3 regions of the Stutzerimonas sp. R40042 genome follow, and region 2 is predicted to be linked to each of the others. Evidence: predicted binding sites of a transcription regulator. Region 2 holds the regulator's gene; each other region holds the start of a gene.

Region 1 (4,132 bases), 820 kb from region 2:
CAGGCCACGGCGGGTATGCCCAGGCGTGAAGCCTGGGTCAGGGATTGCCGCAGCTGCAGCGCGTCGTCCGGCCCCCGATGCAGTTCGATGCCGAGCCAGAGGCGATCGCGAAAGTGCTCGAGCAGCCATCGACCTTCGGTGTCGGCACTATCGTGGCCGGGCAGCCAGATCGCCAGCAGCCCCTCTAGCGACCATTCGCTCAGGTCTTTGCGCAGCGCCTGGTAACGACCTTTTTCGGTCCGCCGGCGGGCACGGGTGATCAGCTGGCACAAGGCCTGGTAGCCGATCAGGTTTTCTACCAGCAAGACCAGTTTGGGCCCCTCTTCGATCTGCACCTCGCTGCCGATGATCAGCGGCAGACCGGTGTCCTTCGAGGCCTGCCAGGCGCGCACGATACCGGCCAGGCTGCATTCATCGGTGATCGCCAGAGCGTCATAGTCCTGGCGCTTGGCGCGCTCGAAGAGTTCGCGCGCGCTGGATGCTCCCCGCTGGAAGCTGAAGTTGGACAGGCAGTGCAGCTCGGCATATTCGGCGTTCATGCGAACCAGCCGTGCAGCAGCAGCGGCCCGCCGGTAAGGGCGCGAAACGCCCAACCCTGTTGGCCGGTAGTGGTTTGCACCCGATAGTAGTCGCGCCGCGCGTCGGCACCATCCCACCAGCCGGACTCGATGCGCTCGGGGCCAGCCAGGGTGAGCAGACCCTCTTCGCGTAAGGGCTGCGGGGTGCTCAGCAGCCAGCCGGGGCGCAACCCCACGTGAGGCAATGGCTCGGTGTGGGCGAGGCTGTTTTCCCGCCAGGCGCATTCCGGGCGGTGGTCCGCTCGTGCGCTTAGCGAGACCACGGCATTGTCGCCCAGTCGGGCGCGGAGGCGTTCGCGCAGTTGCTCCCAGGGCACATTCTGTTGCGGGCGCTCGTCGAACAAGGCCTGATGGGCCGGCGTGAAGGCTGGCAGATCACGAGCCAGCAGACGCACGGCCAGGACGGGGGCCGGCAGTTGCAGGTGCTCGAGGCGGCCACGGGTCAGTTCGAACAGCATGGCGGGCTCGCGTTCGGTACTGAGCAGGCCGACCGGCACCTCGCTGTCGGGCAGGGTGCGATGTTCCAGGTACAGACTGAAACGCTGGACGCCGCTGTCCCGCCCGGCGAGAAAGGCGGCCAAGTCTGCGGTCAGTCTGCGCAATGGAAACAGCAGAGCCTGGTGGGACTCGACCTCGAAATTCAGTTCGATGCGGGTGTCGAAGACATCCGGCGGGCGGTAGAACTCCAGAGGCAGCGGCCGATGCCCGAGCAGGGTGTCGAGCTGGGCCAGCACTTCGGCCGGAAAGCGTCTGGCCAGGCTGTCGCGCGGCAGGGCGAGCAGTTGATGAAGATGGCGCAGGCCCATGCGTACCAGCGATGTGCTGACTTCACGGGGCAGGCCGAGGCGCTCTATCGGCAGTACCCCGAGCGCCTGATGCAGCGTGGCTGTATCGGTTACGGCCAGCCCGTCGTGGGCATTGGCAAGGATGCGCGCGGCCGCCGGGTTGGGTGCCAGGGTGATGCGGTGGCGGAAGCCCAGGGCCGTGAGCTCGTCGCGCAGGCGCGTCTCGAATCGTGGCCAGGGGCCGAACAGGCCGAGGCTGGAATGCACCTCCAGCAGCAAGCAGCGCGGGTAGTGCAGGCTGACCTGGGCACTGTAGCCGTAACCCCAGGCCGCCAGGAACTGCTGCCAGCGTTCGATCACCAGCGGGTCGTAATCGGCGGTGACGAAGTCGTGGGTCAATGCCTGGGCTGCGACCAGCGATTGCCCTGGCTTGAGGCCGAGCTTGCGGGCGGCGGTGTTGACGGCCTGCAGCACGCGGCGCTGTGGCGGGCCGGCGAGTAGAACCAGTGGTGCGGCGGCATCGTCGCGGTGGCGCAGGATGCCGTCCATGGCCAGTTGCGGCAGCAGAATGCAGGCCCAGAGCATCGTCACACCTATTGCCAAGCGCTGGCCGGTAGCGACCGGGCCGGAGCCAGGCCACCGCGGCACTTGATGACACGCAACTGCACCGGCTGTGCCTCGAGGGTCAGGCGCAATGCCGCAGGCGACGGATTTTCCGCTTCGCGCAGCGGGCGATAGGCAAAGGCCAGGGTCTGGCCGGTTTCGGCGGCTATCTGCAGTCGCCGCAGAGCGCGGTCATCGGCCTGTCGCGGCCAGCACAGCACGGCGGCGCAACTGCCGGAGCGCAGGCACTGTTCGGCGCTCCACAAGGCATCGCGGTCCTTGGCCTGGACGATGACCAGATGGCGCAGATCCACTCCAGCCGCAAGCCAGGCCTGGGGGCAGAGGCGATGGGGTGGGGCGACCAGCACGACACGTTCACCGGCGCGGGTCAGCCTGGCGAGGGTCGGCCACAGCAGGCGCAGTTCGCCGATACCGGGGGCTGCGAAAAGGATCTCGCTGAGCGCCGAATCCGGCCAGCCGCCAGCGGGCAGGAGCGCATCCAGCATGGCATGCCCGGTCGGTTGGGTGGCCTTAGGGGATGCAACGGCCTGGCCACGCCAGATGCGACGTGCATCCAGCAGGCGGTCTAGGGCGACCACGGAAGACATGAAAGAAACATCCAAAAATACTGTATATAGATACAGTATTAGGCTGTCATGCACTGGTCAAGCTGACCCGGATAGGCGCGCGCATTCGGCGATCTGGCGTCAGGGCGCGCGCCGCTATTCGATTGGAACCGGCGTGGCCTAGGTATCAGTAGCGTTGCTTGTGCTTGGAAAATCAGTGCATTAGCATTCGCGCCCGGGTTGCGACGGCCGAGGCGGCGCACCGCTGTTTCCCGGCATATTTGATATAGAAGCCCGGTTCGCCCGCGATCCGGGCTTTTTCTTTGCTGTGCGGGGCGCATCATGGGCTCTGCTTCGACGAAGCTGAACGAGGGAAATGCCATGCGCGAGCGCCTGCTGGCCGCGGAAAAGGTGAAATCGATCGAGTGGCATGGCGATCGCCTGAGCCTGCTCGATCAGCGCAAGCTGCCGACCGAAGAGGTCTGGCACAGTTGCGATTCTGCCGCTGCGGTCGCTGACGCCATTCGCGACATGGTCGTGCGCGGCGCGCCTGCCATCGGCATCAGTGCGGCCTATGCGCTGGTCCTGGCTGCCCGTACGCGCATGGCGGCCGGTGGTGATTGGCGGCAGGCGCTGGAGGAAGACGCCACGATCCTTGCCGCATCGCGTCCCACGGCGGTCAATCTGGTCTGGGCGCTGAATCAAATGCGCGAACGTCTCGAACGCCTCAAGCCAGGCGAGGATCCTTGCGCGGCGCTGGAGGCCCAGGCCATCTCGATACATGAGAGCGATCGCGAGGCCAATCTGGCCATGGCGCAGTTCGGTGTCGATCTCATTCGTCGCCATCAGGGCAATCCGCAGAACCTGCTTACTCACTGCAACACCGGTGCCCTGGCGACCGGTGGTTTCGGTACCGCGCTCGGTGTCATCCGCGCGGCGCATCTCGATGGGTTGGTGGAGCGCGTCTACGTCGACGAGACCCGTCCCTGGCTGCAGGGCTCCCGCCTGACCGCCTGGGAATTGCTGGGCGATGGCGTGCCGACCACGCTGAACGTCGATTCGGCCGCGGCCCATCTGATGAAGACGCGGGGGATCTCCTGGGTGGTCGTCGGAGCCGATTGCATCGCCGCCAATGGCGATGTGGCGAACAAGATCGGTACCTACCAGCTCGCGGTTCTAGCGATGCACCACGGCGTGCGTTTCATGGTGGTGGCGCCGAGCTCATCTATCGACATGACGCTGGAAAGCGGCGACGAGATTCCCCTCGAGGAGCGTGCCGGCAGCGAGCTGCTCGAGGTCAATGGCCGGCGTTTCGCAGCTGATGTCGAGGCATTCAATCCAGTGTTCGATGTAACACCGGCTGATCTCATTGATGTCATCGTCACCGAGAAAGGGGTGGTCGAGCGCCCGACCGCAGCGAAGATGGCCGATTTGATGAGCCGCAAACGCTTGCATTGAACCTGAATCGATCGGCGCGCGAGCGGGCCATGCAGACAAGCCGCAGCCGTGCGCAAGGCTCAGCTTATAGCCGCCGTCTGTGTTACCATCCCGCGCTTATCGCAGGACCCTGCTGACTATAAGGAACCAGGCTTCCATGGGC
Region 2 (4,132 bases):
ACGCTGGCCGCCTGGATTGCCGCGAGGCCGGGCAGGGCGGCGTACCAGATAGCGTAACCGACCCCGGACGTCAGTGCCCCGGACAGCAGCGCGTAGATCACGCCGGGCCAGTCCCATGTCTGCTGGCCCAGCAAGAGCAGGCAGAGCAAGGCGGCCAACGGAACCGCCCGTAGAAAATTGCCCGCCGTGGCTGCAAGCGGTGTGGCGGTCCCTCGCCCGCGAAGCGAATAGACGCCCCAGGCGACGCCGGACAGGAGCATCAGCAGTGCGCCACCCAGGGGTGGGGTGCTGCTCCCCGGAAGTAACAGGATCACCAGTCCGGTCACCGCCAGCAGCAAGCCGACAAGCTGCCCGGCACTGAAGCGCTCGCCTCTCAGCAAGCCCCAGGCAAGCATGCTCAGCTGCACGGCACCGAACAGCAGCAGAGCGCCGGCGCCGGCGTCGAGGTCGATATAGGCGAAGGAAAAACAGGCCGCGTAGATGAACAGCGCCGCGGCATTGATCCAGTCACCACCTAGTGGTTGGTCGGTCCTGTCGAAGCGCAACAGCAGCCAGAGGGTGAGCGCCCCGGCGGCGATCCGCAGGCCGGTGAAGCTGGCCGGATCGATGGCGGTGTCCCGTAGCGCGATCCGGCAGAGGATCGAATTGCCGGCGAACGCCAGCATGGCCAGAGCGGTGAGCAGCAAGGTGCGGGTGGTCATGCACGATTCCTTGTCCCGGCGCAGAGATGCGCGCGCTTTTTTCAGCGCATGCTACGTTGCCGATCCGCCCGGGGCACGTCATTTTCTTGGACGGATTGCTCGATACATGTGTCCCGCAGCGCCCCCTCGTGGGTGGTCTGGAAAGCCAAAGGCTGCCCCGATCCCGGTCGGCTGTTACAATGGCCGCCTTTCACGCGGAGCTGATCCATGCCTACATCTTTTCTTGAAATCGTCGAGCTACCGGACGGGCGCATCGTGCTTCGTCGTGCCGAGGACGAAGAGGTGTTGGTCACGCTCGACTTTTCCGACGACGCCAAGCTCTTCCTGCAGGGGCAGCACGTGGAGATCGCCAAGGCGATGTTCAATGTGGGTGTTCAGATGGCGGGTCGGATGACGGAAGGCGATTTCGATCACGATGACGACGAGCCACGCGTTCTGCACTGAGCGCAGCTGCGGCGCCGCGGCGGTTCCACCATCGCTTCATGCCAGGCAGCACGTCCCTGTGCTTGCCACTCAACAACCCAGACGAATATTCAGGCTCTGCGCTTCGCCCAGACTGGCGGCGTTGCGCAGCTTGCTGCGTGTCGCGTCGTCGAGGTGGCCGAGCCAGCTGATGACGGTATGGCTGCAGCCGGACGCCAGTGCCTTGCACGCCAGTTCCAGCGCACCTTCTGCATTGCGCGGTTGCAGGAGGATGATGCGCTCGCGATTCAGGCCGCACTTGCGCAGGAAGTTCTGTGAAAGGAAGGCGGGCGGCGCGATCAGTGTCAGCCAGCGGCTGTCCGTCGCATCGCCGAGTTCGCGCAGGATCGGCGTGAGCAGCAGATGGCAGTGCTGGCTGCTGCCGCTGAGGCTCAACTCGCTCAGGTGATCCTTTTTCTCCTGCTCGGGTTTGCTGCGCGGTGCGAGGCTGCCGAAGGGGGCCAGGCTTTGTGCGATGACACCGTCGAACAGCGATAGCTGGGGCCGGGAAGTGCTGGTCTGGTACTGCATAACCTTCTCCTCAGCGGCGTATAACGCCGACACTCAAGCCTTCGATGACCAATTCCTGATGTTCGAGGTCGACTTCGATGGGGGCGAACTCCGGGTTCTCCGCCAGCAGCCAGACCTTCTTGCCGTCGCGCTTGAAACGCTTGACGGTCACCTCGTCGCCGACCCGCGCCACCACGATCTGGCCGTTGCGGGCCTCACGGGTGGTGTGTACGGCCAGCAGGTCGCCGTCGTAGATGCCGATGTCCTTCATGCTCATGCCGTGCACACGCAGCAGATAATCGGCGCGTGGATGGAAAAAGGCGGGGCTGATCTGGCAGGATTCCTCGACATGTTGCTGAGCCAGTATCGGGGCGCCGGCGGCGACGCGGCCTATGATCGGCAAGCCGGTTTCGGCGGGCGTGGGTTCGAAGTCGGGAATACGTATCCCGCGTGATGCGCCGGGCGTCATCTCGATAGCGCCTTTGCGGGCAAGCGCCTTGAGGTGCTCTTCGGCGGCATTGGGCGACTTGAAGCCGAGCTCCTGAGCGATCTCCGCGCGGGTTGGCGGGTAACCGTTGTCTTCCAGGCAGCGCTTGATGAAGGCGAGGATTTCCGTCTGGCGAGGCGTCAGCTTGATCATGTCTGTCTCTGTTCTTTTATACAGTGCCTGGGATTATATACAGTGCTTCGGCCTTGGCAATGAATGTTTCTCGGTGGCGTAGCCGGTGTGCGGCGCAGCGCGTCTGCGACAATGACGCTAGTGCCGCAAGGCGTTTCGTGGTTGACTTGCCGGTCGGTGAAACGTAAGTTTCAAACAGTTGTTTGTCTTTCGGAGGGGGCATGGCGCAGTCGGAAACAGTTGAGCGCATTCTTGATGCAGCGGAACAGCTGTTCGCGGAAAAAGGCTTCGCCGAAACCTCGCTTCGTCTGATCACCAGCAAGGCTGGGGTCAACCTGGCGGCGGTGAACTACCACTTCGGTTCGAAGAAGGCACTCATCCAGGCAGTGTTCTCGCGCTTCCTCGGGCCGTTCTGTGCCAGCCTGGAACGTGAGCTGGATCGCCGCGAGGCGCTCACCGACAAGAAGGACACGCTGGAGGAGCTGCTGGAAATCCTCGTCGAGCAGGCACTGGCGGTCAAGCCGCGCAGCGGCGACGACCTGTCGATCTTCATGCGGCTGCTTGGCTTGTCCTTCAGTCAGAGCCAGGGGCACCTGCGGCGCTACCTTGAAGACATGTACGGCAAGGTGTTTCGCCGCTACATGCTCAAGGTCCATGACGCCGCGCCGGCCATTCCGCCGATCGAGCTGTTCTGGCGTGTGCATTTCATGCTGGGGGCCGCGGCATTCAGCATGTCCGGTATCAAGGCGCTGCGTGCGATCTCCGAGAACGACTTCGGCGTCCGCACATCGATCGAACAGGTGATGCGCATGATGGTGCCATTCCTGGCCGCCGGCATGCGGGCCGACAGCGGCATCGATGACAGTACCCTGGCGGCGGCGCAACCCGTCGCGCGGCGCAACGCAGCGGCCATTCCGGCCAAGGCTTGAGCTACAAGGCTACCGGGGGATCGGCTAAGCTAGCCGCCCATGGCCTTTCTCGATCTTCTGCATATTTCCATCGCTGACCAGCAGCTCTACGGCTTTGCCGGTGGGCAGCTGCGTCTGCGCTTTCCCGTGTCCACCGCGCGTAACGGCGTCGGCGAACAGAATGGTTCCGGCTGTACGCCGCGCGGCGTGCATCAGGTGCGTGCGCGCATCGGCGACGGCCTACCCGAGGGGGCAGTGCTGCGCGGGCGGCGCTGGACCGGCGAAATCTGGTCGCCGGAGCTGCACGCGAGGTTCCCCGGACGCGACTGGATACTCACTCGCATCCTCTGGCTGAGCGGTTGCGAGCCGGGCGTCAACCGGATGGGGAAGGTCGATACCTTCCGCCGTTACATCTACATCCACGGCACGCCCGATTGCGAACCGATGGGTGTGCCGCTTTCCCACGGTTGCGTGCGTATGCGCAATGCCGATCTGCTGCAACTTTTTCCCAGGGTGTCGCCGCACTGTCCGGTGCACATCACCGAGGCACCTTGCCCAGGCTGGGCTGCCGCTGAACTCGAATAAGGATCTGCGTCTGTATGCACGGTTCATTGATGCTGGATATCGCCGGCACCTGGCTGACTGCCGAGGATCGGCAGCTGCTGCGCCAGCCCGAGGTGGGTGGGCTCATCCTGTTCGCTCGCAACATCGAATGCCCGCGCCAGGTGGACGAACTGTGCCGCGCGATTCGCGCCGTGCGCCCCGATCTGCTTCTGGCGGTGGATCAGGAGGGCGGCCGCGTGCAGCGGCTGCGCCAGGGTTTCGTGCGGCTTCCGGCGATGCGCGAGTTGGCCCGTTGCGCCGACGCTCCCAGGCTGGCCGAAGCCTGCGGCTGGGTCATGGCCAGCGAGGTGCTTGCCGTGGGCCTGGAT
Region 3 (4,132 bases), 1.9 Mb from region 2:
CGGCGACTTTCTGCTGCACCAGCGGCATGCGGGTCTGACCACCGACCAGGATCACGTCGTTGATCTTCGACACATCGATGCCGGCATCCTTCAGCGCGATGCGGCACGGCTCGATGGTGCGCTCGACCAGATCCTCGACCAGCGACTCCAGCTTGGCGCGGGAGATCTTCACGTTCAGGTGCTTCGGACCGGACGCGTCAGCGGTGATGTACGGCAGGTTGACATCGGTCTGCTGGCTCGAGGACAGCTCGATCTTGGCCTTCTCGGCAGCTTCCTTCAGGCGCTGCATGGCCAGCGGGTCACCCTTGAGGTTCATGCCGGTTTCTTTCTTGAACTCGTCGACGAGGTAATCGATCAGGCGAATGTCGAAGTCTTCACCACCGAGGAAGGTGTCACCATTGGTGGCAAGCACTTCGAACTGGTGCTCGCCGTCGACTTCGGCGATCTCGATCACCGACACGTCGAAGGTACCGCCACCCAGGTCATAGACGATCACGGTGTGGTCGCCCTTGGCCTTGTCCATGCCATAGGCCAGCGCAGCCGCGGTCGGCTCGTTGATGATGCGCTTGACGTCCAGACCGGCGATGCGACCGGCATCCTTGGTGGCCTGACGCTGGCTGTCGTTGAAGTAGGCCGGCACAGTGATGACCGCTTCGGTGACCGACTCGCCCAGGTAATCCTCGGCGGTTTTCTTCATCTTTTTCAGCACTTCAGCGGAAATCTGCGGAGGGGCCATCTTCTGACCCTTCACTTCCACCCAGGCATCACCGTTATCGGCCTTGACGATGCTGTAGGGCACCATCTTGATGTCCTTCTGCACGACGTCCTCTTCGAAGCGACGACCGATCAGACGCTTGACTGCGTACAGGGTGTTCTGCGGGTTGGTGACTGCCTGGCGCTTGGCCGACTGGCCGACCAGCGTCTCGCCATCGTTGGTGTAGGCGATGATGGACGGCGTGGTGCGTCCGCCTTCGGCGTTCTCGATGACTTTGACGTTGCCGTTTTCCATGATGGAGACACAGGAGTTGGTGGTCCCCAGGTCGATACCGATGATCTTGCCCATTTAATTCGCTCTCCAAATTTCGATTGATCCGCGCCTGTCTACCGGCTGCGGGTAACACAAAAACGCTTGGCTACCAGATGGGGTTGGGTACGCCGATTTCAAGCCTTCTCATCGATCGAAGGCGGCGCGTCGGCAGGCGCCTTGCTGACCACGACCATCGCCGGACGCAGCAGGCGGCCGTTGAGCAGATAACCTTTCTGGAACACCTTGAGCACACTGCCCGGCTCGACGTGGGTGCTTTCCTCCATCGCCATGGCTTGGTGATGCTCGGGGTTGAACGGCTCGCCATGCGGGTCCAGCTGCTCCAGCTGATGGCGCGCCAAGGTGTCGAGCAGCAGCTTGAGGGTCAGCTCGACGCCTTCGCGCATCGGCTTGACCGCCTCGTCGTCCGGATTCGACAGCTCCAGGCCGCGCTCCAGGCTGTCGGCAACCGCCAGCAGGTCACCGGCGAACTTTTCCAGCGCGAACTTGTGCGCCTTCTCCACATCCTGTTCGGCACGTCGGCGGATGTTCTGCAGCTCTGCCGCCACGCGCAGCGACTGATCCTGCGCAGCCGCCAGCTGCTCCTCCAGCGACTGCACGCGGGCCGCCAGATCCTCGGCTACGTCCGCTTGCGATTGCTCTGGCGTTTCCGGGTTCTGGTTATCCTGATTCTGCTCGTCGGCCATGGGTCCTCCTCTCAGTACGATCAGCGGGCAGCAAGCCCGCGCTTGTGCCGCTATATGGGGGCGCGAAAACCGGCTTCAAGGGCATGAGACGATGTGCAGCGGGCGAAATGACGAGCAACGGCACTTTCATCCGCCCGCGCTTGTGGGCGGCAGGAAAACCACTGTATAAATAGCCAGCCACGCAAATCGGGAGCCTTGCCATGCTGGTTCATCTGTCGGTTCACAACTACGCCATCGTCGAACATCTGGACCTCGAGCTGAAACGCGGCATGAGCGTGATCAGCGGTGAAACCGGCGCGGGCAAGTCGATCATGCTCGATGCCCTCGGCCTGACCCTCGGCGACCGGGCCGACAGCAGCGTGGTGCGCATCGGTGCGGACAAGGCCGACATCCTCGCCAGCTTCGACCTGGTCGACATCCCCGACGCCCGCGCCTGGCTGGCCGAACGCGACATGGACAGCGAAGGTCCTTGCATCCTGCGCCGGGTGATCACCGCCGAGGGCCGCTCGCGCGGCTACATCAATGGCACGCCCTGCCCGCAGGGTGACCTCAAGGCGCTGGGCGAACTGCTGATCGATATCCACAGCCAGCACGAGCACCAGTCGCTGCTCAAGGCCGACACCCACCGGCGCCTGCTCGACGAATACAGCGGCAGCCAGGAACTGGCGCGCCAGGTGCAATTGGCCGCGCAGCGTTGGCGGCAGACGCGCCAGACCCTGGAGCGGCTGAGCAACAGCAGCGACGAGCAGCGCGCACGTCACCAGCTGCTCAGCTATCAACTGGAAGAGCTGGAGAATCTCGCGCTGGGCGAGAACGAACTGGAACAGCTCGAACAGGAACACAAGAACCTGGCCAACGCCGAACAGCTGCTCGGCGCCTGCCGCCAGGTCATGGAATTGTGCAGCGAAAGCGATGCCGGCAACGTGCTCTCTGCCCTGACCAGCAGCCTGCAGCGACTGACCGCCTTCCAGAATCAGCCGCAGGCGCTGAGCGAAGCGGTCAACCTGCTGGCCAGCGCGCAGATCCAGGTCGAAGAGGCGATCGGTGAGCTCAATCGCTTCGTCGACCATTTCGACGCCGATCCGGAACGCCAGCAGATGCTGGAGGAGCGCCTGGACACCATCTACACCCTGGCGCGCAAGCACCGCGTACAGCCGAGCGAACTGCCCAACCTGCACCAGCAGCTGCTGGAAGAACTGGAAGGGCTGAATGCCGATGACGAAGCGGTCGAGCGCCTCGGCGAAGAGCTGGCGGCCTACGCTCGCCACTACGAGGAGAAAGCCGGCGAACTGAGCCGCAACCGCCAGGCAGCCGCCGAAGAGCTGGCGAGCGCGGTCGAGACAGAAATCCAGCGCCTGGGCATGCCCGGCGGGCGCTTCAGCGTACAGCTCAAGCCGGCAGCCGAAGGCGAGTACACACCCTACGGCCTGGAACAGGTGGAGTTCCTGGTCAGCGCCAACCCTGGCCAGCCACTGCGACCGCTGGCCAAGGTCGCGTCGGGCGGCGAGCTGTCACGGATCAGCCTGGCGATCCAGGTGATCACGGCACAAACGTCGCGCGTGCCGACGCTGGTGTTCGACGAAGTCGATGTCGGCATCGGCGGCCCTACCGCGGAAATCGTCGGCCAGCTGCTGCGCCGCCTCGGCGAGCGTGGCCAGGTCTTGACCGTCACGCACCTGCCGCAGGTGGCTGCGCAAGGACACCACCACCTGTTCGTGCACAAGGCCCGCGGCAGCGATGAAACCCGCACGGCCGTGGCCGAGCTGGACCAGGCCGGACGCGTCGAGGAGATCGCACGGATGCTCGGCGGCGTCGACCTGACCGAACAATCCTTGGCTCATGCCCGGCAGATGGTCACCTCCGCACAGGCCTGACGCCCGGCAGAGCGGCATAAAAAAGGCGGCCCATGGCCGCCTTTTCAACATCTATTGAGGCTCAGTCCTTCTTGCGCACGTAGAGCACCAGGTTGTGATCCACCAGCTCGTAGCCGTGACGCTTGACGATTTCTTTCTGCAGTTTTTCGATTTCCTGGTCGAAGAACTCGATGACATCGCCCGTATCGACGCAGACCATGTGGTCGTGATGCCCGCTATCGGCCAGCTCGAAGACGGCATGACCACCATCGAAGTTGTGCCGAACTACCAGGCCGGCCGCCTCGAACTGAGTCAACACACGGTAGACGGTCGCCAGACCGACATCTTCGCCCGCTTCCATCAATGCCTTGTAGACGTCCTCGGCACTCATGTGACGGCGATCGGTCGTATCCAGCATCTGCAGGATCTTGACCCGCGGCAGCGTTACCTTGAGACCTGCTTTACGTAGTTCGCTATTTTCAACCATGGTTGGCTTTCTCGCTGCTGCTGTTTCGCAGCCTCCTTCAATACGGGTATGATCCGGGTTC

What was found. The regulator LexA, encoded in region 2, represses DNA repair genes until DNA is damaged. The targets are predictions, from matches to a motif close to CTGTNTNNNNANACAG.
Region 1: a site for LexA is predicted at 2,595-2,610, ahead of imuA (translesion DNA synthesis-associated protein ImuA). Genes of this name have one in related genera too.
Region 3: a site for LexA is predicted at 1,893-1,908, ahead of recN (DNA repair protein RecN). Genes of this name have one in related genera too.

What each region holds. Positions count from the first base shown of each region.
Region 1 is NZ_CP113258.1:2,686,807-2,690,938, reverse strand. Features, by position in the region: gene OUY36_RS12610 (error-prone DNA polymerase) at 1-539, opposite strand, end outside; gene OUY36_RS12605 (Y-family DNA polymerase) at 536-1,948, opposite strand; gene imuA (translesion DNA synthesis-associated protein ImuA) at 1,957-2,574, opposite strand; gene mtnA (S-methyl-5-thioribose-1-phosphate isomerase) at 2,914-3,990, shown strand; gene gyrA (DNA gyrase subunit A) at 4,127-4,132, shown strand, end outside.
Region 2 is NZ_CP113258.1:1,869,995-1,874,126, forward strand. Features, by position in the region: gene OUY36_RS08955 (DMT family transporter) at 1-701, opposite strand, end outside; gene OUY36_RS08960 (hypothetical protein) at 909-1,145, shown strand; gene sulA (SOS-induced cell division inhibitor SulA) at 1,215-1,694, opposite strand; gene lexA (transcriptional repressor LexA) at 1,705-2,313, opposite strand; gene OUY36_RS08975 (TetR/AcrR family transcriptional regulator) at 2,514-3,221, shown strand; gene OUY36_RS08980 (L,D-transpeptidase) at 3,261-3,785, shown strand; gene nagZ (beta-N-acetylhexosaminidase) at 3,800-4,132, shown strand, end outside.
Region 3 is NZ_CP113258.1:3,736,709-3,740,840, forward strand. Features, by position in the region: gene dnaK (molecular chaperone DnaK) at 1-1,063, opposite strand, end outside; gene grpE (nucleotide exchange factor GrpE) at 1,162-1,731, opposite strand; gene recN (DNA repair protein RecN) at 1,932-3,605, shown strand; gene fur (ferric iron uptake transcriptional regulator) at 3,667-4,071, opposite strand.